DNA from 2 places in the Sporosarcina thermotolerans genome. Region 1 is predicted to be linked to the other one. Evidence: a T-box and tRNA genes for the amino acid it is inferred to sense, from the RefSeq annotation. Region 1 holds a T-box; the other holds one or more tRNA genes.
The links. A T-box is a leader RNA that pairs with one kind of tRNA and senses whether it is charged. The one in region 1 lies ahead of ACFPZG_RS11705 (valine--tRNA ligase), so its partner is inferred to be a tRNA-Val.
Positions count from the first base shown of each region.

Region 2: it encodes a tRNA-Val, which carries the amino acid that the T-box ahead of ACFPZG_RS11705 (valine--tRNA ligase) is inferred to sense. The anticodon was not compared.

Region 1 is NZ_JBHSRM010000014.1:34,848-51,288, forward strand. It holds gene ccsA (cytochrome c biogenesis protein CcsA) at 1-661, shown strand, start outside; gene hemC (hydroxymethylbilane synthase) at 698-1,627, shown strand; gene ACFPZG_RS11685 (uroporphyrinogen-III synthase) at 1,620-2,381, shown strand; gene hemB (porphobilinogen synthase) at 2,378-3,358, shown strand; gene hemL (glutamate-1-semialdehyde 2,1-aminomutase) at 3,359-4,651, shown strand; gene ACFPZG_RS11700 (hypothetical protein) at 4,775-5,584, shown strand; T-box leader at 5,820-6,039, shown strand; gene ACFPZG_RS11705 (valine--tRNA ligase) at 6,111-8,756, shown strand; gene ACFPZG_RS11710 (ATP-grasp domain-containing protein) at 8,809-9,600, opposite strand; gene ACFPZG_RS11715 (ATP-grasp domain-containing protein) at 9,597-10,463, opposite strand; gene ACFPZG_RS11720 (bifunctional folylpolyglutamate synthase/dihydrofolate synthase) at 10,526-11,734, shown strand; gene ACFPZG_RS11725 (sensor domain-containing diguanylate cyclase) at 11,850-13,556, shown strand; gene ACFPZG_RS11730 (sensor domain-containing diguanylate cyclase) at 13,575-15,305, shown strand; gene ACFPZG_RS11735 (prepilin peptidase) at 15,354-16,109, shown strand; gene ACFPZG_RS11740 (hypothetical protein) at 16,199-16,441, shown strand, end outside.
Region 2 is NZ_JBHSRM010000013.1:568,082-584,522, forward strand. It holds gene ACFPZG_RS10690 (efflux RND transporter permease subunit) at 104-3,172, opposite strand; gene ACFPZG_RS10695 (nuclease-related domain-containing protein) at 3,736-4,713, shown strand; gene ACFPZG_RS10700 (peptide chain release factor 3) at 5,083-6,657, opposite strand; gene ACFPZG_RS10705 (UDP-N-acetylmuramoyl-L-alanyl-D-glutamate--2,6-diaminopimelate ligase) at 6,795-8,285, opposite strand; gene ACFPZG_RS10710 (M42 family metallopeptidase) at 8,299-9,348, opposite strand; gene ACFPZG_RS10715 (aldehyde dehydrogenase) at 9,420-10,808, opposite strand; gene ACFPZG_RS10720 (hypothetical protein) at 11,123-11,272, shown strand; gene ACFPZG_RS10725 (DNA-3-methyladenine glycosylase family protein) at 11,323-12,162, opposite strand; tRNA gene ACFPZG_RS10730 (tRNA-Val) at 12,295-12,367, shown strand; gene ACFPZG_RS10735 (hypothetical protein) at 12,595-12,864, opposite strand; gene ACFPZG_RS10740 (YybH family protein) at 12,909-13,349, opposite strand; gene ACFPZG_RS10745 (GNAT family N-acetyltransferase) at 13,511-14,338, opposite strand; gene ACFPZG_RS10750 (helix-turn-helix domain-containing protein) at 15,104-15,724, shown strand; gene ACFPZG_RS10755 (hydroxymethylglutaryl-CoA reductase, degradative) at 15,844-16,441, shown strand, end outside.

The DNA.
Region 1 (16,441 bases):
CGTATTAGAAAAGAAACAATTTCCGATCCTTTCACTATACGAAGGGATTTATTTCTATGCGTGGCTACTCATCTCGTTATCAATGGTTTTACAGGTATTCTCAAAAGTCGGGTTTGCCGTATTCTTTTTAAACGTAATCGGCTTTATTTTCATGTCTATATACGCATTTGCACCAATGCAAATTGAACAATCACCGATTGGTGAGTCTTTACTCTCGGAGTTGCTATTTATCCATATAACGTTCGCTATTCTTTCTTATGCAGCATTCGCAATGTCCCTTGTATCTGCCATACTTTATCTACTTGTATATAAATTGCTGAAGGAAAAGAAATGGACAAAACAGTTTGGTCGATTACCTTCGCTTCATCAAACATTGACAGGTATGAAAGTATCAATCTATACAGGAATACCTGTTTTGTTAGTAAGCCTTATTTTAGGGATACAGTGGGCGTTTGTCGCGTTAGATGATTGGTTGTTAACCGATATGAAAATCATCGGGTCGTTTCTTATAATTATTCTTTATAGTTTAGTATTGTTTTTACAAAGAAGAGGAAAACTGACAGCGAACGATTTTGCTTGGGCGAACGTCTTCGCTTTTCTTTTTGTCATCATTAACTTTTTTCTTGGAAGCAGATTATCACAATTCCATTTTTGGATTTGAACCTGAAGAATATTTAACAGCGGAAGGAAGATTGTATTGAGGAAAATCATAGTTGGTTCACGACGGAGTAAACTTGCACTGACACAAACTAACTGGTTTATTGACCAACTGAAAGCAGCTGGAGCACCATTTGAATTTGAAGTGAAAGAAATTGTGACGAAAGGGGATAAAATTCTCGACGTCATGCTTTCAAAGGTAGGGGGCAAAGGTTTATTTGTTAAAGAGATTCAACAAGCCCTTTTCGATAAGGAGATTGACTTTGCTGTTCATAGTATGAAGGATATGCCAGCAGTTCTTCCGGAAGGATTAACGATTGGATGTATTCCTCCACGTGTAGATCCACGCGATGCCTTTATATCCAAGGATCATATTAAATTCATGGACTTGCCTGTTGGCGCAGTAGTTGGTACGTCAAGCTTACGTAGGAGTTCTCAACTACTTCTATTACGTCCAGATCTTGAAATTAAATGGATCCGAGGTAATATCGACACAAGACTGAAAAAAATGCAAGATGGCGAATATGATGCGATTCTCCTTGCTGCTGCTGGATTGAAGCGAATGGGATGGAGCGAGGATGTCGTTACTGAATATATGTCCATCGAAGACTGCATTCCCGCGGTTGGTCAAGGGGCACTTTCTATTGAATGCAGAAGCGAAGATGAAGAATTATTGGCGGAGCTTGCAAAAGTTTCTGATCCAAAGACATGGAAAGAAGTAGATGCGGAGCGGACGTTCCTTTCCGAAATGGATGGATCATGCCAAGTTCCGATTGCCGGATTTGCAGAATCAGTCGGAGATGAAGTCGAATTGACCGGATATATTGCTTCTCCTGATGCTAAGCAAGTATTTAAAAAGACGATACGCGGTAAAGATGCAATTGCAGTCGGAAAAGAAGTGGCGACCGCATTGCAGGCAGAAGGAGCTTCTGAAGTGATTGAGAAAGTGAAGGCGGAAATGGATGCCTGAACATGGGTCACTGCTTGGAGAAACCGTGATTTTCACAGGGACGCTCAAGACGCTTGAGGTTTTTGACCTTGTCCGGCACTATGGGGGCGTTCCTGTTTCCATTCCTCTTATCCAAGTGAATGAAGTTGAAGAGCAGACGGATGAAACAAAGATGAAAAACTGTGCAAACTTTGATTGGCTTATTTTCACAAGTCAAAATGCAGTAAGGGCATTCCAATCCAAAATGGAACGCTTTGCTATATCTGTGAATGAAATTCCTTCGAAGATTGCGGCTGTAGGCACACGTACTGCAGCAGCACTAGAGAAAATCGGATTTTCCGTTGAATTCATTCCATCTGTATTTAGTGCGGATGTATTTGTGAAGCAATTTAAGCCTACTAATGGAGAATTGAATGTACTTTTCCTGAAAGGAACTCTTGCAGGAAGTATAATTCGCGAAGAATTGCCATTCGAAGTCAAGGAATGGACGGTTTATGAAACCGGAGCAAAACGTGATTCGATCGATTCTCTTGTAGATTTATTGAAAAACAAGAGAAATTGTAGTGTTCTGTTTGCAAGCCCATCTGCTGTCCGAGTTTTTAAGGAAGATGCTGTACCTATCATCGGTTGGGAAGGCTATACAATTGGTGCGATAGGGCATATAACCGAAAGGGCGCTGATTGAGGCTGGAGCGACAGTGGATGTTAAGCCAGAAATTTATACTCTTAAAGAACTTGTTAAATCTTTGTCTAAAAGAAAGGATGAATTCCGATGACCCAATTACATTTCCGACGTAATCGCCGTTTGCGTACTTCTAATACGTTACGCTCGATGGTGAGGGAAACTATTTTGACGAAAGAAGATTTCATTTATCCCATTTTCGTAATTGAAGGGGAAAATGTGAAAAATGAAATCAGTTCGATGCCAGGCATATATCAATTATCAATTGATCGATTAATGGATGAGGTGGATGAAGTTGTTTCTCTTGGAATCCCATCGGTCATTCTTTTTGGAATTCCTGCAACGAAAGATTCAACCGGAACAGGGGCTTATGATGAGCAAGGGATTGTCCAGAAAGCGACAAGATTGATAAAAGAAAAGCATCCTGAACTTGTTGTTGTGGCGGACACTTGTCTATGTGAATATACGGATCACGGCCATTGCGGTGTTGTACATGGAGAGAAAGTATTGAACGATCCTTCATTGGATCTACTCGCGAAGACTGCGGTCAGCCAAGCTGAAGCAGGCGCCGATATCATTGCGCCTTCCAATATGATGGACGGTTTCGTTATTGCGATTCGCCAAGCATTGGATGAAGCTGGTTTCGAAGATATTCCAATCATGTCTTACTCGGTGAAATATTCTTCTGCTTACTACGGTCCATTCCGTGATGCGGCTGATTCAGCCCCACAATTTGGGGATAGAAAGACGTACCAAATGGATCCGGCTAACCGGATGGAAGCCCTTCGTGAAGCAGAGTCTGATGTTTTGGAAGGGGCTGACTTCCTTATCGTTAAGCCTGCACTTTCGTATTTGGACATTATGCGCGATGTGAAAAACAGTGTGCTGCTTCCTGTTGTTGCCTATAACGTTAGCGGAGAGTATTCAATGGTAAAGGCGGCCGCGCAAAATGGATGGATCAATGAAAAGGAAATCGTTTTGGAAACTTTGACAAGTATGAAACGCGCGGGTGCAGACCTCATTATGACATACCATGCAAAAGACGCTGCGCGTTGGCTGGAGGGAAAATAAATGGGAAGAAATTTTGAAAAGTCTAAGCAAGCGTTTGCGGAAGCAGTGAATTTAATGCCAGGAGGAGTTAACTCTCCCGTCCGTGCATTCAAATCGGTTAATATGGATCCGATTTTCATGGCTAGTGGGAAGGGCCCGATCATTACTGATATCGATGGTAATGATTATATTGACTACGTTCTGTCATGGGGACCCCTAATTTTGGGACATGCAGACCCGGATGTTGTAGAGGCTATCAAAAATGTAGCTGAAACTGGAACAAGCTTTGGGGCACCGACATTGTTGGAAAATGAATTGGCGAAAATCGTTATCGATCGTGTACCGTCTATCGAGGTTATCCGGATGGTTTCTTCAGGGACCGAAGCGACAATGAGCGCATTGCGTTTGGCACGTGGCTATACGGGGCGCAATAAGATTTTGAAGTTCGAAGGATGTTACCACGGTCATGGTGATTCATTGCTCATTAAAGCGGGTTCTGGGGTTGCTACACTTGGCTTGCCAGACAGCCCTGGTGTTCCGGAAGGTATTGCGAAGAACACGATTACAGTGCCTTATAATGATTTGGAAAGCGTCCGGGTCGCATTCGAACAATTCGGAGATGACCTTGCATGTGTAATCGTTGAACCTGTTGCCGGCAATATGGGTGTTGTTCCGCCGGAGCCTAAGTTCCTCGAAGGATTGCGTGAATTGACCGAGAAAAACGGCACATTACTGATCTTTGACGAAGTGATGACTGGTTTTCGTGTCGATTATAATTGTGCCCAAGGTTATTTCGGCATCACACCGGATTTGACTTGTCTTGGAAAGGTTATCGGAGGAGGACTTCCTGTCGGTGCCTACGGCGGAAAACGTGAAATTATGCAGCATATTGCACCTGCCGGGACTGTATATCAAGCAGGTACGCTATCCGGAAACCCATTGGCAATGACTGCGGGTATCTCAACGTTGAAAAAATTGACACCTGCTTCATATGATCATTTCAAGAAACTTGGTGATCAATTAGAGGCTGGATTCCGCGAAGCAGCAGAGAAATACAATATTCCACATACTGTAAATCGTGCTGGATCAATGATTGGCTTCTTCTTCACGAATGAAAAAGTGGTCAATTATGATAAAGCAAAGTCATCCGACCTACAATTGTTTGCTGAATATTTCCGTTTAATGGCGGAAGAGGGAATCTTCCTGCCACCTTCCCAATTTGAGGGCATGTTCCTTTCAGCAACACACACAGAAGAACATATCGCTCGAACTGTAGAAGCATTCCATAAAGTATTCTCTCAACTCGCACGCTAAATTTATCAAACCATCCATTGTCATTAAGCCGACGATGGATGGTTTTTTGTGAATTAATCCTTTTTCTTCTACCTTTCGGGCTTGTTGCATATAATGCCAAGAGAATTGAGGGAGGGAAAAAGTATGACAAAATTACAATGGGATATGAAAGAGGTATTCTATTTCCCTACGGATGTTGGGGTACCAAGTTCTGCACGCGTTGTTAAAGTAAAAGCAGGATTTACAGAAAAACGTTCAGAAGATGCAGTGCGACTTTCAGGCATTTATCATATAGCTGCCAAAGTCGAATTTGGGGAAGGTCAGAGGGCTGAAATGATTCCTCAGGAAGTGGTTTATGTAGATGATGTAGAAATGGATGGTCAAGTAGGTTATTTCGAATATGCAGTCCCGCTGAATATCGATTTGCCTCCTGAAGTTGAGCATCCATTGCGTGTAGAAGCGTCAGATGTTAATGCCCACTTTGACGGACAAGGTGCGTTGACCATCGCATGGAATGTAAATTGTGCTCATGGTGCCTCGAATAATGAAGCTGCGGTAGAAAATACAAAAGCCGAAGAAACCGCAAGTGTTCAGGCAAGCGAAGTAGTTGCGGAAGTTAAACAGGATAATGCTACAGCCCAATCTGTGCCTGAGGAAACTATTAGCAAGGCCAAGCAGGCGGTCGCCGAATTGGAACCTCAACAAGCAACGGCACAGGCTGAAGAAACTCAACAAGTACTAATAACCGAGGAGAAACTGGCGGTTGCACATGTCAGCGAATCCCATCAAGAAACAACTTCGCAACAACAAGCCACTGCGAAGCTTGTACCAGAAGTAACAGCAACGTACGACAGCAGCTCATCGAATGGTGATGATATACTGTCCTACATTGCAGAGTTGCCGGATGGATGGTCAACGACAAGTTTCCGTTCAAATGATGTTTTTGTAGAGTAGGAAAGCGATTCCGCAAAGCAAGCAAAATAAGAGGAAATCGCCTGTCGTAGGGACGATTAAAAGTCTGATCAGTTGAAAAACAGTGATCGGTATGATGATGCCCTTACAATAAAATCTGCATTTTCGTAACCAAGGCGGCAATAAATAGGGGTTGTATCCTTTTCTCATACTACCTTCCTTTCGTAATGTACTTGACAAAGTCTCCTTCTGTAGCATACAATGCTCATAACTATATAATGATGCATTGAACGGGAGAGTACGCAGATATCATTTATTCAAGAGAGGGCGCCATTGGTGGGAGGGCCTATAAATGAGTTGCGGAAAGTCACCCGGGAGCAGTTTCCGTGAATTAGAGTAGCGGAAGCCGGTTTGAAACCGTTATTTGTTATGAGGCATATACGCAATCTGTATATGCGAATAAAGGTGGTACCACGAATAACTCCTTCGTCCTTTTTGGCGAATGGAGTTTTTTTGTTTTCTGCTTTTATTCAAAATCTTAAATTGGAAGTACAGAGGAGGAGTTCATATGTCAACAGAAAACCTATCAATGCCAACGAAATATGAACCGCAATCGATTGAAGCGGGTCGTTATGAATGGTGGCTGAAAGGCAAATATTTTGAAGCTCAACCGGATAGCGGGAAAGACCCGTATACAATTGTCATTCCACCGCCGAATGTGACAGGTAAGCTTCACTTAGGGCATGCTTGGGATACGACGTTGCAGGATATCCTGATCCGTATGAAAAGAATGCAGGGCTACGATGCACTATGGCTACCAGGAATGGACCATGCTGGTATTGCGACACAGGCAAAGGTTGAAGAAAAGCTTCGGGCTGACGGAAAATCCCGATATGATCTGGGCCGTGAAAAATTCGTCGAAGAGACATGGAAATGGAAAGATGAGTATGCAGGCCATATCCGTGCGCAATGGGCTAAGCTTGGTCTGGCACTTGATTATTCCAGAGAGCGCTTCACATTGGATGAAGGATTATCCAAGGCGGTCCGCGAGGTATTTGTAAAACTGTATGAAAAAGAGCTTATCTACCGCGGCGAATATATTATTAACTGGGATCCGGCGACGAAAACTGCATTATCGGATATTGAGGTTATCCATAAAGATATTCAGGGTGCATTCTATCATATGCGCTATCCACTCGCAGACGGAACGGACAGCATCGAAATTGCTACAACACGCCCTGAAACGATGTTAGGGGATACGGCGGTAGCGGTTCATCCGGAGGACGACCGGTATAAGCATTTGATCGGAAAAACAGTTAAATTACCAATTACTGGCCGTGAAATCCCGATAATTGCAGATGATTATGTCGATATGGAATTCGGAAGCGGTGCAGTTAAGATTACACCTGCACATGACCCTAACGATTTTGAAATCGGAAACCGTCATGATCTTCCTCGTGTTCTTGTCATGAATGAAGATGGCAGCATGAATAAGCTTGCTGGCAAGTATGAAGGAATGGACCGGTTTGAATGCCGTAAGACAATCGTTAAAGATTTGCAGGAAATGGGCGTTTTATTCAAAATCGAGGATCATTTGCACTCGGTTGGCCACTCGGAACGTAGCGGAGCAGTTGTTGAACCGTATCTGTCAACACAATGGTTCGTAAAAATGGCGCCTTTAGCGGAAGAAGCGATTAAACTTCAACAAAGTGAAGGGAAGGTCAACTTCGTTCCGGAACGCTTTGAAAAGACGTATTTGAACTGGATGGAAAATATCCACGATTGGTGTATTTCCCGTCAGCTATGGTGGGGACATCGGATTCCAGCTTGGTATCATAAAGAGACAGGTGAAGTCTTTGTAGGACATGAAGGGCCTGAGGACATTGAAAACTGGAACCAGGATAACGATGTTCTTGATACATGGTTCTCATCTGCGTTATGGCCATTTTCAACAATGGGCTGGCCGGATCTTGATAACGAGGAGTTCAAACGTTATTATCCGACAGATGCGCTTGTTACAGGATATGATATCATTTTCTTCTGGGTTTCTCGGATGATTTTCCAAGCCCTTGAATTTACGGATCAACGTCCGTTCAAAGACGTATTAATCCATGGTCTTGTTCGTGCTGAAGACGGCCGCAAGATGTCGAAGTCGCTCGGCAACGGTATCGATCCTATGGAAGTAATTGATAAATACGGTGCGGATGCATTGCGCTACTTCTTAGCTACTGGTTCTTCACCTGGTCAGGACCTTCGCTATTCGACAGAAAAGGTTGAAGCGGTTTGGAACTTCGCGAATAAAATCTGGAATGCTTCCCGTTTCGCTTTAATGAATATGGATGGCATGAAGTATGATGAAATCGATTTAACAGGTGAAAAATCTGTAGCTGATGCATGGATACTTACTCGCTTGAATGAAACGATTGAACAAGTAACGAAGCTCTCTGATAAGTATGAGTTCGGTGAAGTCGGCCGTGCATTATACAACTTCATCTGGGATGATTTCTGCGATTGGTATATTGAGATGGCGAAATTGCCGTTGTACGGAGAAGACGAAGCAGCGAAGAAAACGACACGTTCGGTTCTTGCTTACGTACTCGACAATACAATGCGTTTACTGCACCCATTAATGCCGTTCATCACAGAAGAAATTTGGCAGAACCTTCCGCATGATGGAGAGTCGATTACAGTGGCGGCATGGCCGGTTGCAGATTCGACACTAACCGATTCTGCAAAGGCATCTGATATGAAGCTATTGGTTGACCTCATTCATGCAGTTCGTAACATCCGCGCTGAAGTGAACACGCCAATGAGCAAAAAGGTTCCTTTATACATTGCTGCGAAAGATGAAGCTACAGTTCAAGTATTGGAATCAAATCGCAACTACATTGAACGCTTCTGTAACCCGGAAACTCTTGAAATCGGAGTTGGTATTTCAGCACCGGGCAAATCGATGTCAGCTGTTATTACAGGCGCAGAACTATTCTTGCCACTTGAAGGTTTGTTGAATATCGATGAGGAAATTGAGCGTTTGAAGAAGGAGCTTTCTAAATGGGAAGGCGAAGTGAAACGCGTCCAAGGCAAGCTGTCCAATGAGCGTTTTGTTTCGAAGGCTCCTGAGGCAGTCGTTGAAGAGGAACGTGCGAAAGAGAAGGATTATTTGGAGAAGAAGGCGGCAGTTGAGCGCCGGATTGAAGAATTGAATGAGATTTAATGAATAGAAAAGAGTTGGGACGCCCGAGAAAAGGGGTCCCAACTCTTTTTATTTAAGCATTGCGCTCGTTTATTCTTTCCATCAGCTTCTGAGCGACTGAAAAATCATGTGTCGCATATAATGATCTGGCGCCGACGGGATCTTCAATTTCATTTAACAGCCAACTGCCGTCCGGTAATAAAAGAAAATCGATTCCGATATAATCACTTTTTAATGCGCGTGCTATTTTTCGTACTTCTTTCTCCTGCGAGGAAGAAAGTATGTATTTCTCCACGGATCCGCCAAGCGTATAATTCGATTTGAAACCGTCGTTACCTATACGCTTGACAGCACCTAAAACTTCATCTCCAAGCATGAAAACACGAATGTCGGTTGCATTGGATTCAATGTAAGGCTGGACGATTAATTGACGACTAAGATATTGATTCAAAAACTGCTCCGCCTCATTTACCGTATGACATAGATATACTTCAGTTCCTCCATGGCCATCGACTGTTTTCAAAATGACTGGGTAGGCAGCAATACCGTCAACTGACTTCAATCGCTTCGTAGGTACCGCCGGAATTCCTAATAGCGTCGCGAATTCAAATGTCTTCAATTTATTATTTGCAATCCGGTTCACTTCTGAACGATTGATTACATGAAGTCCTGCTGATTCCCATTTAGCCGATAAATCAAAATTTCGATCACGGAATAATATGAAATCCGCATCGGAGTCAGGTTCTTCATTGTCGACTAGTAAATTCATTGTTAGATCAAGCTGTGCTGCATGCACCATCAAATCATCGATAAACCCGTGATTGCGCTTTGCTTCCTTCGATGAATAATAAACATGCCCTTTCATGAGAGCTTACCTAAAATGTATTCAATCATCTTGTCGGCTACATTAATGCCGGTCACGTTATAAATGTTGCGGATATGGGCAGCGGCGTTCACTTCACAAACAAGTGGTTTTTCATTATCACCATATAATAAATCAACTCCAGCAAATTCAGCCCCGACTGCTTCTGCAGCACGAATTGCAAGCTCTTTCTGTTCAGCAGTCAACTCGATTATGCTTGCAACCCCTCCATTCGTAATGTTCGCCCTGAAATCAGTTTCAGAAGAACGATGCATGGCGGCAACAATTTCTCCACCGACGATATTCACGCGGATATCCCGTCCTCTGCTTGTTTCGATAAATTCCTGAAATACATAATCGACTCCGCGTAATTCATCAACTTTCGTAAAGAATGCCTCTTCAGTTTCGATTAAATACACCTTCATGCCAAATGACCCGTGGCCTTCTTTAATGATCATAGGCAAGCCTAACTTTTCATGAACTCCCTCATAATACCCGGATCCTTCAATTGTAAATTTCGGATAGACTTTCGGCGCAATAATTGTTAAAGGCATTGCAACTTCATTCTTCGCAAGCTGGATATATTGCTTCGCTTTATTATCGCAAGTCTCAATCACTTCCGGATCATTGAAAACAGGGATTCCTGCATTTTTCAAATACGTTGCGAGCAAGATGTCTTTGTCCAGGAAAACGACGAAATCCGGACGCTCTGTAAGATTTTCATTCAAATTCATCATCACTTCGTAATTTCTTTTAAGTTCCGCACGAACACCAGCCCGCTCAGCAGCATCTGCCAAAAGCTCCGCTTGGTCGCGGAATTTATCACTCGTTAAACTTCCGTTGTAAATGACCCAACAACTTTTCATATCGTTCCCTCCGGCCGTGATATACTCTACCTATGCTGATTCTATCATAAGGAGAGAGTGTTTTGATTCCGAAATTTAATGAGTATAAAGAACGATTTGAACTATATAGCGATGATGCGATTAAGCCTGGGTTAGATAGCGTTATTGCAGCTCTGATGAAAGTGGGGAATCCCGAAAAGCAGTTGAATGTCATTCATGTGGCTGGGACGAATGGGAAAGGTTCAACAATTGCATTTATGGAGTCCATCTTGAAAGAACATGGATATTCAACTGGGGTATTTTCATCTCCTGCATTGGTCGATGTTCATGATCAGATTCGTCTTAACGGCTTGCCGATCAATCAGGAAGAAATGGACAAGTCGTTTATCCAGATGAAAGAAGCCGGACTAAGCGGAATGCTGACGGATTTTGAATTACTTACTGTGGCCGCCTTCCTGACCTTCAAAAGGAATGCGCCTGATTACATACTTTTAGAATGCGGTATGGGGGGCAAATTAGATAGTACAAACGTCGTGACACCACTTGTTTCAGTTATCACATCGATAGCGCACGACCATGTCGGATTTCTTGGAGCTACCCTAAAAGAAATAACTGAACAGAAGGCGGGGATTATTAAGGAGAATATACCTGTCGTGATTGGCTTGTTACCGGTAGTTGCTAACAATGTTATTCGAAATAAGGCGTTGGAAATGAACAGCGAGTTAATGATATACGGTAAAGATTTTAAAATGATGCCTGGCGAAGTATTTGAAGGGAAGATTCAAGTTTCTATTCCAAAAAGAAAGATGAAAGGCCCACATCAGGCGATAAATGCAGCAATAGCTATTGAGGCGTTATGGAAAGCGGGTGTAAACTTACAAGAAGAAGTTGTAGCAAAAGGAGTTGCCAACACTTCGTTACTTTATCGGTTTCAAGAGATTGCGCCAGGGGTCTTTGTGGATGGTGCTCATAATCCCGCAGCTGCGAAGATGTTAGCTGAAACGATTCGTAATGAATTTCCCAATGAAAAAGTGGATTTTGTAATCGGTATGTTGAAAACAAAAGACATTCGTAGAACATTGGATGAATTGATACCTGTTGCTCACTCGTTTACCTTTGTCGATTTCGACCATCCACAAGCTGCCACTGCTTTGGAATTAATGGAAAGTTGTCTATATAATAAAAAAAGGATGACAAATCTCATTAATGATACTATAATACTAAGTAAGGAAAATAATAGAAAGCGAATAGTCGCAGGCTCGCTTTATTTACTGAATAGACTTTTGACCTAATGTTATACTGGAAAACTAAGTGTAATCATTATGGAACCGGTTACAAAAGGGTCCGCTGATTGAAAACTTGTTGAAAATTTGTATATTCTGATTGAGTTGGTAGGGGGTAAGTGGGTTGTCTGATAAGAATTGGTCTACAGCATCTCAGTTTATCATCTGGTTCCTTATAGTTCCTCCGGGTATGTTTTATTTCCTTTCAAACCAAATGCCCGAAGAACTTAATATATCGTATCTCTTTTTATTTATCATTTTTAGTATGTTGACGACTTTATTCCCTATTAAGCTAAAAGGGGACCCTATAACTTTAGTCATGTGGGTGACGATACCTGCATTTCTTCTATACGGTATTGCCATTGAAATGATCATTATGCAATTTGCTGCAATTGCAATCCTTTTTGTTTCAAAGGGTACTATACAAAATAAAATCCAACGCTTTTTAATTAATTCGTTGATGATGTTCTTGCTGTCAATCGTTAGTGCTGGGGCTTTCTATTTAGTCGGTGGTCAAGTAGGTTCTACGGACTTTTGGTCTCTTCTTATAGGGGTTTCGGTTTATAGGCTTATTCACACAGCTGCAAATATAGGGTTTATTAAATTTTATTTGCAGATTCGAGGTATGAAAAGCCTATACACGAAAAAAGACATTGGGTATGAGTTTTCAAGTATCGTATTGATATTGCCATTAGCTTTAACGTTTTATTTCCTATTAAATTTAGTTGGTGCACCATCATTTTTACTAATGGGAGTACCGTTTTTCTTAACGATATTTTTCATACGGCAATATGGCCGATCTGAGAAAGTAAATGAGTATATCAAAAGTGTAGGAGAGATTGGGAGTAGCCTATCTGTATTGACTGATGTGGACCAAGTGACTGAAAAATTCATAATGAAAAGTCAAGAGTTATTCAATGCCGATATTGTTTTTCTGTTTAACAATCATAATCAATGGTTGGAACTCGATAAGGCTTATGATAAACCCCATTTACTTCCTAAGGATACACATTCAATTCGGTTAGGCGAAGGCATTGCGAGGATGGTGCTTTCGACCAATGAACCTGTCATCTATACAAAAAGTAATGATTTTAAACAATTCTCGATCTCCTCTGTTCCTGACGAAATCGAAAGTGTCCTCTGTATACCGATGACTCATAATAATCAGACTGGTGGAATTCTTCTATTAGGATCAAATCGGAAATCTGCATTTAAAGATTACCATTTGAAGATATTGGAATTACTTGGTTCTTATTACATTGTAGCGCTTGAAAAGGCCCGTTACGTGACAGAGGCCTTGCTTAAAAGTGAAAGATGTGCATTGACTAGTCTTTACAACTATAGATATTTAGAAGATAGACTACATTATGAAATGGAACGCATGCAGAAAAAGGATATTGAAGATCTGTCCGTAATCATGCTTGATATTGATCGTTTCAAAGTAGTAAACGATACGTACGGGCATCAAAGTGGAAACGACATATTAAAGGAATTGGCGAAAGTTCTTAAGGGTGTTTTACCTGAAGATGGAACTGTAGGACGGTATGGGGGGGAAGAATTTATCTACCTTTTACCGGGGTTCTCTAAATCGGAAGCTTTGGAATTTGCAGAAAAACTTAGAGAAACGATTAGACAGCATACATTTTCAATCATCCCGGACTTGAGCTCGGATAAACGGAAAATCGAAGTGAATATCACAACAAGTATTGGGGTAACAAGTGCGCCTTTTGATACAGATGAGGCGATGGCCTTGCTTCGAAATGCCGATCGGGCATTATATATAGGAGCGAAGCAGGCTGGGCGTGATCGGGTCGCGGTGTACGTGAAATAAAGGGTGGAGGGACAGGGAATGAATGTTACTGCTGCAAATAAAAGAAATATATATGTATTGTGGCTATTAATCGTTCCTTTTGCCTTTTATGCCGCTCTGAATTTCTTTCCATCTAATAGTTATGATTATTTAAATATGATCATTTATCTGTTGTTTTTGATAGCAATCATGATGATTTCAATTCCAGTGGATAGAGTTTCTATTACTCTTGAGAGATGGATCATTTTCTCACTGTTCTTCCAGTATGGTGTCTTATCGGAAATGGTTTTTATGCAAATTGCAATGTTCGTCTTATTATTCACGTTAAAATCTTCTACCCCTAAGACATTTAGATTTGCTTTCAACTCAATTGTTTTTTCTGTAGTTTCACTTGTGGGAGGCTATGTTTTTTATGCATTCGGTGGTTCTTTGCAAAATATGTCTTTGGCTAATTTCTTTATAGCAGGTTTCATATATGCGTCGGTCTATTCATTGGTCAATAGCGCATTGCTCATCCTAATCTTTAAAATGTTGAAGCAAAAAAATGCGGTCACGAAAAAAGCCGTGTTATGGGATTTTGTCGTGACAATCCTGTTATTGCCGTTTGCCATTATCTTCACCCTTCTGTTTCAACAAATTAGCGGAAAGGCTTTCTTGCTAATAGGGGTGCCTTTCATATTAGTTTTGTTAGTTACAAGTAAATATCTGAAGTCCGATATATTGAATGATTTACTTTCTTCAGCAGCTGTAATCGGCCATCATCTCGCTGAAAGTCTTCGTGTGGATGACGTCTTACGTACATTTGTCGAGAAGATTAAAAATGTCATCCCTTACGAAAGTGCGTATATCATCGATTTGCGTGTTGGGGGAAATTTGATCATGTTATCCTGTGTGGAAGGTGAATTTCAGCGCAAAGAAGCTATGAACTTTTCATTCCCAAGTAAAAATAACGTGAAGGACGGACTTGATGTCGAGATGACAAAAATGTATCTGACAAGGAAAAGTCTATCTGCATTGAATGGTTTTACATTTGCCCCCTCAGTTGAAAGTGTACTGGCGGCCCCTGTAAAAAGAGATGGTAAAACGGAAGGATTTCTCATCTTGACTTCAAATCAGAAATACGCTTTTGATGAAGTGCAAACGAAAATGGTGGATCTATTGACTAGCTATTTTGCGACGGCAATGGTGAAGGCGAGGTATTATGAAAAAACAGTGGAAAAGAGTACTCGATGTGCATTAACAGGAATACACAACTACCACTATCTTGAACAAAAACTGGATGAGGAAATTGTTCATTTCCATACAGGAGAAGTTCAAAGTCTGTCTGCCATTATGCTGGATATTGACCATTTCAAGTCCATTAATGATACATATGGACATCAAAGCGGCAATGATTTGCTTGTTTCACTTGCGAATCTCCTTTCGAAGTTTCAGCATAAAGGGATGACATTGGCCCGATATGGAGGAGAGGAATTCACAATTATCCTACCAAACTTTTCAAAGGATGAAGCTATTAAACTTGCAGAGTTGATTCGCAAGGACGTCGAAAAATCAAAGTTTGAAATCATCCCGGACTTATCCGACAATAATGAACCGATTAATGTCCAAATGACAATTAGCCTCGGAGTTGCCACTATGCCGGAAGATGCAAAGGACGGGAAGGATCTCTTAAGAAACGCCGATCGTGCTCTTTATATTGGTGGCAAACAGGCGGGACGCAACCGTGTCGGAATATATGAGGAGAATAGTGGTATGAAAGTGACAAATTAAGGGGAAACAGAATACTACCATACAATAATGCTGGAAATGAGTGATTGAATGGAGATTGTCTGGTTAGCCTTATTTTTCATATATGGCTGTGTTTTTGGTTCTTTTTTCAATGTGGTTGGACTTCGGGTGCCGAAAAAGGAATCAGTTGTTAGACCGCCATCCCATTGCACAACATGTGGTCGGAAACTAAGGCTTTTTGATCTAATCCCTGTTCTCTCATATGTCGTCCTCCGAGGGAAATGCAAAGGGTGCGGACAAAAAATAAATGCGATTTATCCCTTCATTGAGCTTATTACTGGCGTCTTGTTTGCCTATGCCTTTTTTCAACTTGGCTTCAGTAAGGATTTGATCATCGGGATTCTGTTTGTTTCGTTGCTTGTCATCATAACCGTATCCGATATTTCTTATATGATCATCCCTGATAAAGTGCTTCTCCCTTTCGCTATTTCGTTTCTGATCCTTAGATGGCTAATACCTATGTCTCCATGGTGGGACAGTTTTTTAGGGGCGGCAATCGGTTTCAGTGTGCTATTTATTATAGCCATCGTGTCGAAAGGTGGAATGGGAGGCGGAGATATAAAGCTATTTTTCGTCATTGGTCTTGTTTTAGGCACTATAAACACATTATTGACGCTGTTTCTTGCTTCAATTATTGGTTCGATCGCGGGCGTTTTTGTCTTGAAGAAGACTGGTAAAGGGAAGAAGACTCCTGTCCCATTCGGACCGTCCATAGCACTTGCTGCTATCATTTCTTACTTTTACGGAAAAGATTTTGTCGAATGGTATCAGCAATTATTCTTTTAAGTCGATAAATTTTTTAGGACAAGGCGACATACGTCTTGTTCTTTTTCATGTCTTTTCTGATACGGTTACTAAAAACGGGGTGGTCTGGCATGAACTTCAAAAAAAAGTATTCTAAGGTGACAGTAGCGGCGGCTATGCTTCACGGTGTCATAGTCGGTATTGCGGCTGTTGCGATTGTTGGTTTTTTAATCGTAGGAATGAATGGAAAAGGGAAAGAAAAAGCAGTGGAGAACGAGGTGGTAACGAACAATCCGCAAGAGACAGTCGAAACGACTCCGACATCCGGGCCGGCTATCATCTCAAACGAAGCACCCTTGAAATTATACGCAAAG
Region 2 (16,441 bases), on a different contig from region 1:
ACTGTCAAAGAACTAATATGTTGTTGAGTGAATTCTTATGCTTAATTGTACCATCATTAATTCTTTAATACAATTTTTATTGATAGAAAAAAGGTAGGTTCTTTTACCGTTTTCCCCCAATGGCACGTTTTCTTGTCTGCTGATCAAACAAGCTATAGATGATTGGAACGATATACAACGTTAAGAACGTTGAGCTGATCAGACCACCTATAACCGCAATTCCCATCGGCTGATTCATTTCCGTACCTTCGCCTATGCCTAACGCCAAAGGCAGTAGACCTAAAATAGTAGTTAATGCGGTCATCAAAATAGGCCGGACCCGATCCCTTACAGAAGCGATGATTGCATCATAAGAAGTCATCCCTGCTTCCTTCCTTTGATTTATATAATCGACAAGGACAATCCCATTGTTTACTACGATACCAACAAGCACAAGTATACCGATAATGGCTGTAACACTTATTGGTGTCGATGTTATCAATAATCCAGCCGCCACGCCAATCACCATCAACGGCACGGAGAACATGATAACGAAAGGATATTTAAAGGATTCAAACTGTGCAGCCATTACGATGTAAACTAATACGACAGCAAGAGCGATGGCTAATAGCATATCATCAATGGCATTATCGAATAACTCCCTGTCGCCGCCATATGACATTTCCGTTTCTTCGGATATATCGATTCCATTGATCATTTCCTCTACTTTCGTAGTCATATCACCCATCGATAAGGATGACACATACTTAACATTAAAGGTAACCGAATGGGCTTGATCGACCCTTCGGATTGAAACAGGACCTTCTGCAATTGAAATTGTGGCAACATCCTTTAGTGCTACAAAATTACCCATTTGAGTCCTTAATTTGATTTTATTTAAAGCCTCTATACTGTCTCGATATTTTTCATCATACCTGACGATAACCGAGATTACTTTTTCATTTTCATCAACTATTTGCGATGCAAAAGTACCCCTTGTTATTGTGTTTACAGTTTGAGCGATTTGGTATGGAACCAATCCAAGGTCGGAGGCTTTCTCCCGATTCACATCTATATGAATCTCCTCAATTGTATCCTGAAGATTATTTGTAACCTTAAGTACTGAATCCAGTTTACGCAATTCATTATTAACCTTCTCAACTGCGTTTTTCAACCTCGCTTCATCCGTGTCTTTCAATGAAAATGATAATGTATTTGGATTAGAACCCGCTGCTGTTTGCATGTCAAAGCTTACACGGGCATCATCACCTACCAGTTCAAGCACTTCCGGTTGTACATCATCTATGAACTCGAAAACCGAACGTCCCCGGTCTGATAAGGGAACTAATTTGACATACATTTCCGCAGTGTTTGTTTTAGAGCTGCCTTGCGCCATGCTTTGCTGTGTTCCACCTACAAGACTTACATAAACTTCTATTTCTTCTTCTTCCTTTAATTTATCCTCAATTCTTTTAACGACTTCATTTGTTGCTGTTAGTGAGGACCCATTTGGAAGCTTAACGGAAATACTGAAGAATCCTTCATCTGTTGGCGGAAGGAATTCCGTACCGACTTTGAATAATCCGAAGCCGCTTCCTACAAGCAAGATACCTGTCATGATTAAAATAAATGCGCGATGCTTCAATGACCATTTTACTGATCGCTCAAAATTATTGAATGCCTTGGAACGACGCCTTCTTGCATCAATATTCCCCTTTGGTTTATTCAGCATTCGGCTTGCCATCATCGGCACAACTGTCAAAGCAACTACAAGCGAGGCAAATAGGCTAAAGGATATCGTCAATGCGAATTCTGTGAAAATCTGTCCAATCAGTCCACTAATAAAGATCACAGGAACAAAAACAGCAAGTGTTGTTAATGTTGAGGCTGTTATTGCACCACTGATTTCCTTGGCACCATCTCTCGCAGCATCTACACGGTCTTTCCCCATTGCAAGATGCCGTTCGATATTTTCGATCACAACAATCGCATTATCGACCAACATTCCTATACCAAGCGCCAATGCTCCCAAAGTCATTATATTCAGTGAGAAATTCGCAAAAAACATGAGTACAAATGTAACAATGACTGAATATGGAATAGCTACACCGATAATAATCGGGCTCTTTATACCCCTGAGGAAAAAGAACAAGACAAGCATCGCGAATAATCCACCAAGTATTAATGATTGTCCGATATTACCGATCGCAAGCTTCACATAGTCGCCTTGATCGAATAAAATATCAGCCTTAATATCCTTGAATTCATCTTGTTTTAGCAACTTATCCAATGCATTCTTAAAGGCGGTAGATACTGTTGCTGTATTAGCTCCTGATTCCTGAAGCACCGACATAAGCACGGCCTTTTGATCATTCGCTCTTGTTTCAGAAGATACCGGCGCCTCAAGTAATGCCACTTTCCCAACCTCAGAAATCTTTACTTTCTTCCCAGTCAAAGGGTGTGTACCGACCGTAATATTTTGTATATCAGTAACAGAAGTTAGTGAACTGATTATTCTTGTAGTCAGCTGTTTTCCATCTTGCGTTTCAATTGGTTCACCCGGCATGGATACATTATTCGCCTGAATCGCCTGAACAATATCCGATTGAACCATTCCGTTGCTTTCCAATTTACTCTGATCTAATATTACCTGGACTTCTTCTACCAATTTACCTGAAACGGTTACACTGGCAACGCCATTCGTCCTGCGCAATTCCGTCTCGAGACGTTCTGATAGTTCCCTTATGTCAGCCCCTTCAGCATTCGTTCTAAGCGACAACTGAATGACCGGAAATTGAGCAGGGTCAAACTTCATGAATCTTGGGGCTTTTGCTCCTTCCGGTACTGGAACTTGGTCAATCCTTTGCATAATATCCAACTGAACATCATCAATTTTTGTAGACCAATCGAACATTAATAAAATGAAATTTGCACCTTCCTGTGATGAAGATTGCATTGATTTCAATCCAGGAGAAGTGGATAGACTCGCCTCAAGTGGCTTCGTTAATTTCTCACTCACCTCAGTCGATGAAGCACCCGGATAATTTGTAACGACGACTGCAACAGGCGGATTTAACTCTGGTATTAACGTGACAGGAATCTTGAAAAAGGAAACTGTCCCTAAAATGATGACAAGTAACATCGTAACAATTGTAAAAACCGGTCTTCGTATGGAAAAATTACTGATCTTCATTCGCAAAATTCCTTTCATTTACAAAACTCTCTCTATCCATCATATTGAAATTCACAACCAACATCAAATGCGGACTACAATATATATTTCGCCAAATACAACCGTTTCCCTGCGCAGGTACTCGTTTATATCTGAATCCGCTCGTTCTATCGTGGAACCGCTCGTTTATTCCTGGAATCGCTCGTTCTTTCGTGGAACCGCTCGTTTATTCCTGGAACCGCTCGTTCTTTCGTGTAACCGCTCGTTTATTCCTAAATCCGCTCGTTCTTTCGTGGAACCGCTCGTTTATTCCTGGATCCGCTCGTTCTTTCGTGGAACCGCTCGTTTATTCCTGGAACCGCTCGTATTCCAGAATCCGCTCGTTCATCATACAACGAAGTACGTTTTTATTTTGACAAAGGCACTTGGCGCGATATTTTAGATGTTTAGTAAAAAGGGTTTACCGCGTGACGTTAACCATTTTGTATCAAACATACCGCCGTATTTTTTAATACTTTCGACAATTTCAATCAGACTATTCCAAAATTCGACAAGTTTGGATACAATGAAGTGGAGGTGATGATGTGTTAGTAAAAAATAGAACAAAGACAATGGAAATTGACGGACTAATCGCATTGCTAAAACGAATGGGGAAAGGAGATGAGAGAAGAACAAGAATTGAAGAGAGATTGTACAACTTACAAGCCGGATTCGGGGGTGAAAGTCAATATGATAAGTATTTAACGGAATTCAAACCCGACTTTCCACATGCTATATTGCATTACGTCACACTTTGCGACGATAATACTTTCTTCCAAATGGATTCCATATTGATTACTCCAGCGTTTATCGTAATTTCGGAGGTCAAGAACATTGCGGAGAAGATCGTTGTTAAATCTAACCCTTTACAGTTTATCAAGGAATATCCCACCGGAAAAAGACTGCCATTGAAAAATCCAATTGTTGAAGTGGAAAGAAAAATGTTCCATCTGAATAGTTGGTTAAAAAAGCGTAAAATCAACATTCCAATAAAAGGATTAATTGCATTCGCTTATAACAATGAACTAATAATCGAGGAACCCCCTAATATGGACATCATGTTTACCTACGAAGTTGCCGCACATCTTAGAACATTATCGGTTACTCAAAGCATTCTTGACAAACCGAAAATCCACTCATTAGCACAAAAGATGGTTAAAAACCACAAAGAATTCCACCCGTTTCCTTTAATAAATAAATATAATATCCATCTTAGCGATATAAAAACAGGTGTTTTCTGCCCCATTTGCAGTAGCCTTTCCATGAAGTGGGAATATCAAAAATGGAGATGTACAAGCTGCGGTCACACAGGGAAAAAGGAACACCAAAATGCTTTATTTGATTGGTCAATGTTAATAAGGGAAAATATCACAAACAAGGAATTCCGCTATTTCACACGCTTGAATGACAGACATACAGCTAAAAGGTTACTGGCCACATCGTCGGCGGAACTGACTGGAAACGGAAGAGGTTCAAGATACAATATTGTCTTGCGTCCCGAGACTAAATTACCTTTATCGTAGAACCTTGCACCATATGGACGTATTGCTGAACCGCGGAAACTTGGTTAGTGTTTTGATCTGCTATATCGCGCTAAATGCATTTTACAAATTAATATTACTATCTTTTCAACCAGTGCTTGTTTATATCAATAGGCACTTGTTTTATTTGTTAATCGCTCGTTCTTTCGTGAAACCGCTCGTTTATTCCTAAATCCGCTCGTTCTTTCGTGGAACCGCTCGTTTATTCCTGGAATCGCTCGTTCTTACGTGGTACCGCTCGTTTATATCTGAATCCGCTCGTTCTTCTTCACAACTGCTCGTTTTCTCGCCCGCCATCGACAAAAAACCGGGAGGACTTTTAAACGTAAGTCCTTCCGGTTCCAGTTGTTCTTATAATAAGTTATATAGCTTAATATCAGGATATTTATCTCCGAACCAGCGGAGCGCGAATTCATTTTCGAATAGGAAGACAAGATTGTCATAACGGTCTTTTACAAGCATGGAGCGTTGACCTGTCATTGACTCTTTAACATCACTTTCATTTTCAATCCAACGAGCGACTTTTGAACCGACATGCTCCATATTGACTTCAACATTATACTCGTTTTTCATACGGTGCTCGAACACTTCGAATTGAAGTTGACCGACAGCGCCGAGGATAACTTCTTCTGTATGAAGTGTTTTATAGTATTGAATGGCACCCTCCTGGACCAGTTGAAGAATCCCTTTATGGAAGTGCTTTGATTTCATAACGTTTTTTGCCGTGACTCGTACGAATAGCTCGGGAGTAAACTGCGGCAATGCTTCGAATTGGAAATTCAACTTGCCCCCAACTACTGTATCGCCAATCTGATAGTTCCCTGTGTCGTAAAGACCAATTATATCCCCCGCAACCGCTTCGTTTACAGTTTCACGATCATCCGCAAGGAATTGTGTTGTCTGGGATAATTTAAAGGACTTTGAAATCCTTGGTACAGTAACCGACATTCCTCTTTCGAAGGCACCAGATACAATACGAACGAATGCAATTCTATCGCGGTGAGCCGGATTCATATTCGCTTGAATTTTAAAGATAAATCCTGAAAAATCTTCAGATTGCGGGTCGACCTGCTGATCCTCCTTCGTCTGACGAGGTTGTGGCGGTGGAGCAAATTGAAGAAACGTCTCCAAAAATGTTTGTACACCGAAATTAGTCAATGCACTACCGAAAAATACCGGTGTCAACTCACCTTTCGATACACGCTCAATATCAAATTTATTTCCAGCCTCATTCAATAGCATTACATCTTCAATAGCCTGTTTATAATAGGACGTTTCTGTCATCGGGTGCTCGACTGCAAGCTCCCCTTCTTCATTCAAAGGTAGGTAATGACTGTCGCCTTCAACACGCGCTTGTTCAATCCTATTATTGAATCGATCGTATACGCCGATAAACTCTTTCCCCATACCGATCGGATAGTTCATGGCATAAGATTGAATTTCAAGAACTTCCTCAAGTTCTTCCATTAATTCAAGCGGTTCTTTCCCTTGGCGGTCCATCTTGTTCATGAACGTGAAAATAGGAATGCCTCTCATTCGACAAACTTTGAACAACTTGATTGTTTGAGGTTCAATTCCCTTTGCTGAATCGACCATCATGACAGCGGCATCTACAGCCATTAGTGTACGGTACGTATCTTCACTGAAGTCCTCATGTCCCGGTGTATCCAAAATATTGACGCGCTTCTCATCATAGTCAAATTGCAAAACCGATGATGTAACTGAAATTCCACGTTGCTTTTCAATTTCCATCCAGTCGGACGTTGCATACTTACCAGTCTTTTTACCTTTTACAGTACCTGCGTCCCGAATTGCCCCACCGAAATAAAGCAGTTTTTCAGTCATAGTCGTTTTCCCAGCATCTGGGTGGGAAATGATTGCGAATGTGCGTCGGGATGCGATTTCTTCATTTATAGGTCTTTGCATTTTAAACGAACTCCTTCTTTTCTGCTTTTATAAGCATAGACAGATTACGAGCCAATTTCAACATTTTTTTCTTTGTCAATAGAACATTATATGTAAAATAGAAAAAGCTGCCCCGAGAGACAGCTTTTTCGTCATACTCAATTGTCCAAAATACCTTCGCCAAACTTTTTCTTCGCCTCATCCAATGCGATTGTTGCATCTGAATGCGGCAGTTTTTCCCTGCCTACAATTTGAAAATCTTCATGACCTTTTCCTGCAAAAATAATGATGTCTCCTGGATCAGCAACTGAAACAGCATGGCGGACAGCTTCTTCCCGATCCCCTATGCACGCATAGCGTTCATGTTTCATACCTGCTTCCAATTCGGCAAGGATGGATTCAAATGGCTCATCACGAGGATCATCAGTCGTTAAAATAACATAATCCGAAATCGAAGCCTTCTCCGCCATGATTGGACGTTTCTGTCTGTCTCTATTTCCCCCTGTCCCGATAACAAAGATTAATTTGCTATCAGCATCTTTATATGGAAGAACAGCTTGAATCGCCTTTTCTATTGCATCTGGAGAATGGGCATAATCGATATAAATCGTCAATGGCATATCGGTTTCCACTTTTTCCATTCGACCTTTCGCTGCCGGAATAACAGCAAGCCCGTCTAAAATTTCTTCCATTTCAAGCCCTTTTGCAAATAGCGCAGCAATGACGGCAAGCGCGTTATAGACATTAAACTCTCCAATTAGGGACATGGAAGCTTCAAACTCTCCCACGGGTGACACTAATGTAAATGTTGTGCCTTCCACAGTTAACTTAATGTCTTTCGCCATAAAATCTGCATTTTTATGAACTGCATACGTCAAAATAGGGTAAGGTGTCATTTCCATCATTCGCCCACCCCAAGGATCATCAACATTCACTATTCCAAATTTCGATTGACTTAAATCTTGTCCAAGCTGAGCAAATAATAGACCTTTTGCGTAGCCGTAGTTTTCCATAGTCTTATGGAAGTCCAAATGGTCATGTGATAAATTCGTAAACACGGCAATATCGAACTCCGTACCAGCCAATCTTCCTTCCATAAGGCCATGTGAAGAAACTTCCATCGTCATTGTTGTGCAAGCTGCATTTGCCGCCTGATTGATCATCTGCTGGGTCGTCAATACATCAGCTGTAGTGTTTTCTGTTTCATATAACACTCCATCCAAGTTAAATCCAATCGTTCCAGTAACAGCTGACTTTTCGCCGACATGACTTAATATGGAGTGCAGCATATTGCTGACACTTGTTTTTCCGTTTGTACCGGTAACACCGATCATCGTCATCTGTTTGGAAGGATAATTAAAGAATCTCGGTGCGAGTAAGGCGACTGCCCTTGTGGTATCTTCAACATAGACGACTGCTTGCTTGTCCAAATCCACTTCGATTTCACGTGACGCAACAATAACTCGCGCCCCTTGGTCGATTGCTTTTTGCACATAAGCATGTCCATCCACTGTAAAACCTTCAATACAAACAAAAACGCCGCCAGCATTCACAGTACGGGAATCCACAGCAAGATCTGTAACAATTTCAGGTAAATTCCCTTCCACTTTCTTTATCGGTAAGCTTGAGAATAAATATTCGCTTTCCATGACCTGCCTCCAATCAATCCATCATGTCTGAAGTAATATACGAATGTAGTAATTGTGCTGTCGCTTTTAACGAGTCGACATGTGTCCTCTCAAGTGCATGGGACGATTCAATCCCCGGTCCGAATAATGCATGCTTTACATCGAATCCTGCACGGATTGCAGCAGACGCATCCGAACCATAGTATGGATAAATATCAAGCTTGAATGGAATGCTTCCTTTTTCACAAAGACCCGTCAAATGTCTTGTTAATGCATAATGATACGGACCGCTCGAATCCTTTGCACAAATTGAAACTGTGTATTCATCCGAGGATTGTCCATCTCCTATTGCCCCCATGTCGACAGCTATGTATTCAACTGTTTCAGGCGTGATATTGGAGTTCCCTCCGTAACCGATCTCTTCATTGTTCGATATATAGAAGTGCGTTGTATTTGGTAATTCAATCCCATTTTCCGTTACCGAACGGACGAGGTCAACCAACAACGCTGTGCTCGCTTTATCATCAAGATGTCTTGATTTGATAAACCCGCTTGGAGTCACTTCAAATCTTGGGTCAAATGAAACGAAATCTCCCACCTCAATGCCAAGCGCTTTCGTTTCAGCTGCATTTTTCACCTTTTCATCAATGCGAACTTCAATATTGTCTGCATTTCTTTCTGCAGTACCTGAGTTGCGGTATACGTGAACTGTAGTTTGGTGCATAAGGATTGTCCCTCGAACTTCCTTGCCGGAAGCTGTATGTATATGACAATACTCTCCTTCAACAGCATTCCAATTAAATCCGCCAATCATCGCTAACTTAAGTCTTCCGTTACTCTTTATTTCTTTGACCATTGCTCCGAGTGTATCAGTATGTGCCGTCAATAATCGATGGCGGGAATCGTCTTTCCCTTTAACCGTCGCGATAATTGCCCCTTTATTCGTTCGTTTGTAAGTGACACCAATATTCGTAAATTCATCGCTGATTACTTTCATCACCTTTTCGGTAAAACCGGAAGGACTTGGTGTTTCCACTAATCTTTTTAACAGCTCTGTCGTTCTTGCCTCATTAAATTGATACATTCCCTACATCCCCTTTTTCGTTTTATATGATACTTATACTACTACAATAAAACAGGTTTTTCCCAGTATAATTATCGAATGATTCGCTTGATAAGCGAAAGTTTATTTCCATATGGCGGGAATCCCATACGCACAGAAAGTTTCGTACTCTTCTTCAAAATTGATTTTGAATGGGTGAACAAATCAAAACTTGCTTTGCCATGGTAGGCGTTCATACCGGATGCGCCGACTCCCCCAAACGGTAGATGAATGTTACCAACATGGGAAATCGTATCATTTATACAACCTCCACCAAATGGGAGATTTCCCAAAAAGTATTCCCGTGCTTGTGTATTCTCACTAAATAGGTAAGCTGATAGCGGCTTCGGTAATTTTTGAATTCTATGAATAACTCCCCCTAAATTCTGATAAGTTAGAATCGGTAGGATAGGTCCGAAAATCTCATCCTCCATGGACGGATTCGACCAAGTGACATTATCCAAAATCGTCGGGCTGATGAATAAATCATCGCGATCCATTTTACCGCCGAATACAATATTCTTCTTCTCTTTTTGAATCAACTCCGACAAACGATCAAAATGCTTGGAGTTAACAATCCTGCCGTAATCCACACTTGCGGAAACTTCTTCGCCGTAAAAATCTCGTATGCAATTGACAATTTCCTTTATCAGCTTATCCTTCACAGTCTCATGTACAAGGATATAATCTGGCGCAACACAGGTTTGTCCATTATTAAGAAATTTCCCCCAAACAATCCGCTCAGCTGCAATTTTTATATTCGCTGTTTGATCAACAATTACAGGACTTTTTCCACCTAACTCGAGCGTTAAAGGAGTAAGTCTTTCAGCGGCAGCTTTCATGACGATTTTTCCGACCGTTACACTTCCAGTAAAAAAAATATAGTCGAATGGTGCGTGTATAAGAGCATTTGTCTCCTCAATTCCGCCATTTACGACATGGATAAAATCGGATGGGTAGAGTTCCGTTAATAGTTCATTTATAAGTGTCGTTGTGTGAACAGTAGCTTCTGACGGTTTAACAACTGCACAATTACCGGCTGCAATGGCTCCAACTAACGGATCCATTATTAATTGGAAAGGATAATTAAAAGGGCCGATGATTAATACCGAACCATATGGCTCGCGTACGATGAAACTTTTTGCAGGTTGTAAATGGGCTGGTGTTTTCACTTGCTCAGGCTTCATCCATTCTCTCAAGTTTTTTATCATCAATGAAATACTCGATAAAACAAATCCTACTTCAGTTACATACGCTTCAAAAGGACTCTTCCCTAAATCTTTCTTCAAGGCTTCATGAATTTTATCTTCATTCAATTTGATCGCATCTCTCAAGCGCATCAACATTTCAATTCGAAAATCGGCGTCTTTTGTCTTGCCCGTCAGGTATAAGCTTTGCTGCAATTCGATTATTGTATCAATATTATTTTGAACATCCAACATCTCGGCGCCTCCTTCAGCGAAAACAAATTGTCAATATAGCAAAAGGACTGAATTTAAAACGACAAATTCCGACCAATTACGCAGTTTGGCGAAAAGCTTGTCAACATATACTATGGTTACACAAATCGTTGGGGCATTCCTGCTTTTCTGTTATTTTCAATTGAAATCACTACCAAAAGATGGATTGAAGGACTCCATCTAACAATAGGCCTTAAGATTCTTTTTCAATGGTTTACGTTTTAGTTCCTTTCAGTACAGGGTAAGGAATTACACAATCGCAAATAGTGAATATAATTGAAATGGAGGAAATGAACATGACAACAACAGATACTTGGTGGGAAACAATCTTTGAGGGAAATCTTTCATTAGGTCTCAACAAGGAACGCATCTCGGACCTGAACGATGAAAATTTCCTCTTCTTTGACGACCGCTTTGAACAAGAAAACGAACATACACATTCATAATAAATAACCTGGCTTTCCTATATAGGGAAGCTTTTTTCATGCTCAAAGTGTCACTCTATACTTCTCCATAAATACAATGCGGCGTAGCTTAAGTATGGTTTCCAAATCGGAATTTGTTCCATAATTTCTTCTTTTGTCGGTTTACGGTCCATTGCCCATATATTTTTCAGGGCGTTTTGCAACCCTATATCTGCTATAGGGAATAGATTCGGCCGCCCTAAACCGAACATGAGAAAGTTTTGTGCAGTCCATGGCCCAATCCCACGATGGGCAACCATTTCATGAATTATCTCTTCATCTTCCATCTTTTCAAACTTATTCAAGTCTAGATTTCCATCGACAATTGCACGTGAAAGTCCGATTACATATTCAGCTTTCCTCCCACTAAATTGAAGCTGACGTAAATCCTCCACTTTTAGTGCGGCGATTTTTTCAGGTTCTGGATATCGCCATACCCCATCTTGATTTTCGCCAGAGTTCTCAACAAATCGCATCGTTAAAACATGCGAAAATGCAAGATTTAGCTGTTGGTGAATGATACTTTTCATTAGTGTACCGTAAAGCGAGAACTCTTTGATAAGCGGTGTACCAGCATGTTCGACGAAAAGCTTCTCAAGGTTGGTATCCCGGAAATGATCAGAAACCGTATCTAAACGCCGATCAAAATGAAAAAAGGATTTCACTTTATCAACTTGCGATTCATCTATTGCGTTCTCCAGCAAAAACGAAGGTGAATCCGTGGTGCCTAAACCGCGTAGAGTGATGACATTCCCCTCTTCCATCGGAATCTTCACTTCCCGTTTTTGTAAATCGACTGCATTTACAGGATCCCCCGCCAACCGTTCGAGTGCTCGTTCAAAATCATAATTGAATGGTAAGGAAATTTGCATTTCCAGCCACCCCCCTTTTCTTTCCATTCTACCTTTATATCATCGAAAGAAAAAACTTTTAGAAATGATGTTGACTTCTTGGACAAACCCGCTATAATAATAAATGTGCAGTAAGCAAGTACAACTTCTCCCGATTCCGTAGCTCAGCTGGGAGAGCGCTACCTTGACAGGGTAGAGGTCGCTGGTTCGAGCCCAGTCGGAATCATTGGGTGCCAAACCCTTGGAAGTATTGTCGGAACAACGATACTTCTCCGAAACAGTCCTATTAGGCCGGATGCCTAGGGGCTGTTTTTTTATGGTTTTTTTACCTAATGTCCGCAATTTGTCCGCAGTTGCTTTTCTTGTTTTTTCTTCCTCCATAGCATCCGGTATGCCACTTCAATAAAAAAGGCTTTACTCCTTCTTGAAGTAAAGCTACCCGTTAGTAAAAACTCACTTTAAAAAGGACCTGTCAAAATACTCCTTTATTAGTATTGCTAGCCCCAAAATCGTAAACAACAATCCTACAACAAATGGGAATCCTAAGAATAAACTTTGAACAGTTTCAATCCCATATTGCTTTCCTCCAAAAATCGCATACCACAACTTTGAACCAGACCAACTAGTCATGCTTGGAATATACGTCATTGCTACCAAAATTATAGTTAGTGTAGTAAATAATCCCCCTATCATTATAAAACCACCAATTACTGTCCTTTTCATTCTTTCGCCCCCAATCTTTATCTCCAATCAAAATAGTATATTTTTTACTTCAAGTTAAAAATCCCCTTACCAGTTTCCATATTTATTGGCAATGATGAATGTTCATGAGCTATGACCCAAGATTCATTCACTTTCTTTAAACCAAATGTGAACCGATTGGTCATTTGACGAAGTTTCTCACCAGATTCTTCTTGGTGAGCAGCATATGTTATTGCACAATGAACAAATGCTATATATGAATCTTCTTCAACTACTATGTCATTAAAATCAACTTTAAGTAAAACGCCATCCTCACTCAATCCATTAAACCACTCTGTTACATTTTGCTTCCACGAAGAAATACCCTTGCTTTCCCAGTTCCCCCAGCAATCATAAATATGCATTTCGCGATCATACATGGATAAGAATTTTTCAACATCTTTTTCGTAAACTGCTGTTTTGTAATTTTCAAGTATGTCTTGAACTTTGAAAAAACCCTCCGTCATTAAGTGCATCCCCTTTACTAATCTCAGAAATGTAAGAATGTTACTATAGATAAATTCTATACTCAATCATTTTTTCCTTCTTCAATTACCTGCCCCTTTAGTTCAATTAAGAAATGATCCTCCAAGCAGTTCAATGATCTATTAAAAAACACCCGTTTGGATCAGAACTCAAATTCAAACGACATCAATCGATGCGAATATTCGAAACCCAATTTTCCAGCTACTCTTTTGGACGGCTCATTCGATTCATCAGTAGTCCAAAACACACCAATCCCTCTTTTCAAGCATTCCTTTATGTATTGTTGTCCTAGTATCGTTGCCAAACCGCGATTTCGGACATTTTGATCAAATGTTGCTATATAAATTTCATGGCGGTCTCCGTTCACACAACATGTGTAACATGTACTTATTACTTTACCATTTTTTAAAACAGCATATCCTTCCCCATATTGAGTAAAAGATTCCGCTGAAGACCAGTATTCTGTTAACTCTTCCCTTAGATTCTCGTCAGCGTTAATCAATTCCTTAGTGATCTTTACCATGGTAATACCTTCATCAAGCACATGACATAGTTGCTCCAAACCTTTATTGAAACGAACCGTATCCAATTCGTAATAGACGTTATATCCCACATAATATTTACGCCCATCAACCATTTTTTTCAGAGCCTCTTTCCAAGTTTCGTTAAAGATATTGGCGATAAACCAGGTTCCTCCACATAAATCCAGACTTTCTTGCTTTAATTGTGTGGAAATTAAATTACCCAGGTGGCTGTTAAACAACTCATTCTCTGGATCACCGAGCAGATAGTACCCCAAGCCCACCGCGTATACAATTGCAGTACGGGGCTCCTCTATCTGATCAACATATACTACGCCTTGATTCATTCCGCTAAGAACTGCATTTAATACATTTTCATTTTTTTCTTGCGGACTAACCAACAATTTATTAATTTTGTAATAATTTTCTTTTGGCAGTTTAACGATCATCATTTATTCCTCCCTTAAGGTTTTATTTTTATTCTACTAGTAACCAAGCGCATTTTTTCACAAACCTCTTATAATATAGAAAATATTATGTTGTTCAGTAAATACATTTCATAATCTCGCTGATTTCATTTAAATTCATATCAAATATAGTGGAATATGATGCGGTTGATTTACTTATCGATTCAAAGTATTTATCTTTACAATTTCATAGTTTCTTTTTGTTTCATTCATTTAATTTTCCTCCCCATGAGCTAATCAGTAATTCAAATTGTTCCGATAAATCCTTCTTCCCTTTATCTTACAATATTTACTAATGCAACATGACATTATCACAACTATATATTTGTACAAAAAGGCGAGGATTGAAGAGTTTTTTTCTATATAAGTTCAAGTTCATTGATGTTTCGGCATTGGATCGCAGGTATATAGGATATAGTTGATTGAAGCGGAGAACGGCGACTCCAACGGGAACAGCGCGAGCTGAAGACCCTGGACTGAGCGAAAGCCGTAACGTAGAACGGCTTTTGCGAGCAAAAGCGTAGCGTTGCGAGCACGGATGCAAAGCTGCCTTTATTTCTGCAAAATGCGCAGAAATACGGCAAATCGAACTCTTCGTGGTTCCATTGGCTGAAGCCTTGCCCGCGAAAAGCGTCCGTTCGGAGCGGAAATCAACATTGCCTAATATTACCCCTACAGTATAAAATTTTAAGTTAACCTCCACCCTTTATGGACGTCTAAATCTGTTACAATATATATTGAAATTAATTGGAAGGAATAGAGTATAATTTGACTGAAGTTGTTATCTTTTTAATAAAGGAGGAGAGTACAATCTACCCAGAGGAAATCGGTAGGAAGGTAAAAGAAGCGAGATTAAACAAGTCCTTTACTCAACAGGAATTAGCAGATAAATGCTCGTTAACAAAGAGTCATATATCCAAAATCGAGAATGGACAAGCTTCCCCCGCCTTAGCAACGTTATCGAAAATAGCAAAAGAATTAAATGCACCCTTGTCCTATTTTTTGGAATCAAATAATCAAAGCAAGATGGCAATCGTTAGAAATACTGAAAGAACATTAAAAGTTGGAAATGAAGAAATTGGTTATACATATGAAGCTTTGGCGAAGCGTCCTCATTTCAGCAAAATTGAACCAGTAATCGTGACAGTCTTGCCGGAAGCGGAATTAGTAGAACCTTTTACACATGCGGAGGATGAATTTATATTCGTCCTTTCCGGCTCCATTAATCTTTATTATGATGGTGAATTACATTTATTGGAACAAGGCGATAGTGCTTATTTCGAAGGAACGATTCCCCATATATTTCTTTCAACTGGAAAAATAGAAGCAAAGGTCTTAACGATGTTCATTCAGGTAGATAGCCTGTAGTCTGAAAAATAATTTTGTTTTGAATGTAAGTGTTTACATTATTTTCGTTTTCATGTACTATTTTGTGTAACCGCATTCAACTCAGTTGAATGTAATTACACAACAAGGAGTGTATATTAATGACAACTACTAGAATTCCAGGATTTTATCGTTTATCAACTCAGGAAAGATTAGATATTGTTACGAAGGGACGCGGCTTAACAGAGGATGAATTATCATATCTATCTGCCAATCAAACGCTACCTATGGACCTCGCAGATTCCATGATTGAAAATGTTGTTGGCCAAATCAGTATCCCGGTTGGAATTGCAACTAACTTTAAAATAAACGGAAAAGATACGTTCATTCCAATGGCTACTGAAGAACCATCAGTTGTAGCAGCAGCAAGTAATGCAGCAAAAGCTACATATGAACATGGCGGATTCTTCACATCTATGAGTGGAACAATTATGCGAGGACAGATTCAAGTTCTTAATGTTGCTGATCCTTATGCAGCAAAAGCTAAAATCTTCGAACATAAAGAAGAGATTATGAATCTTTGTAATGAGAAAGACCCAACATTAGTTTCTTTAGGCGGCGGAGTAAAAGACCTCGAAGTGCATATTATTCCAACGACAAATCATACTATGCTTGTTATTCATCTCATCGTTGACACGCGAGATGCAATGGGTGCAAATGCTGTAAATACGATGGCTGAATCCGTTGCGCCTATGATTG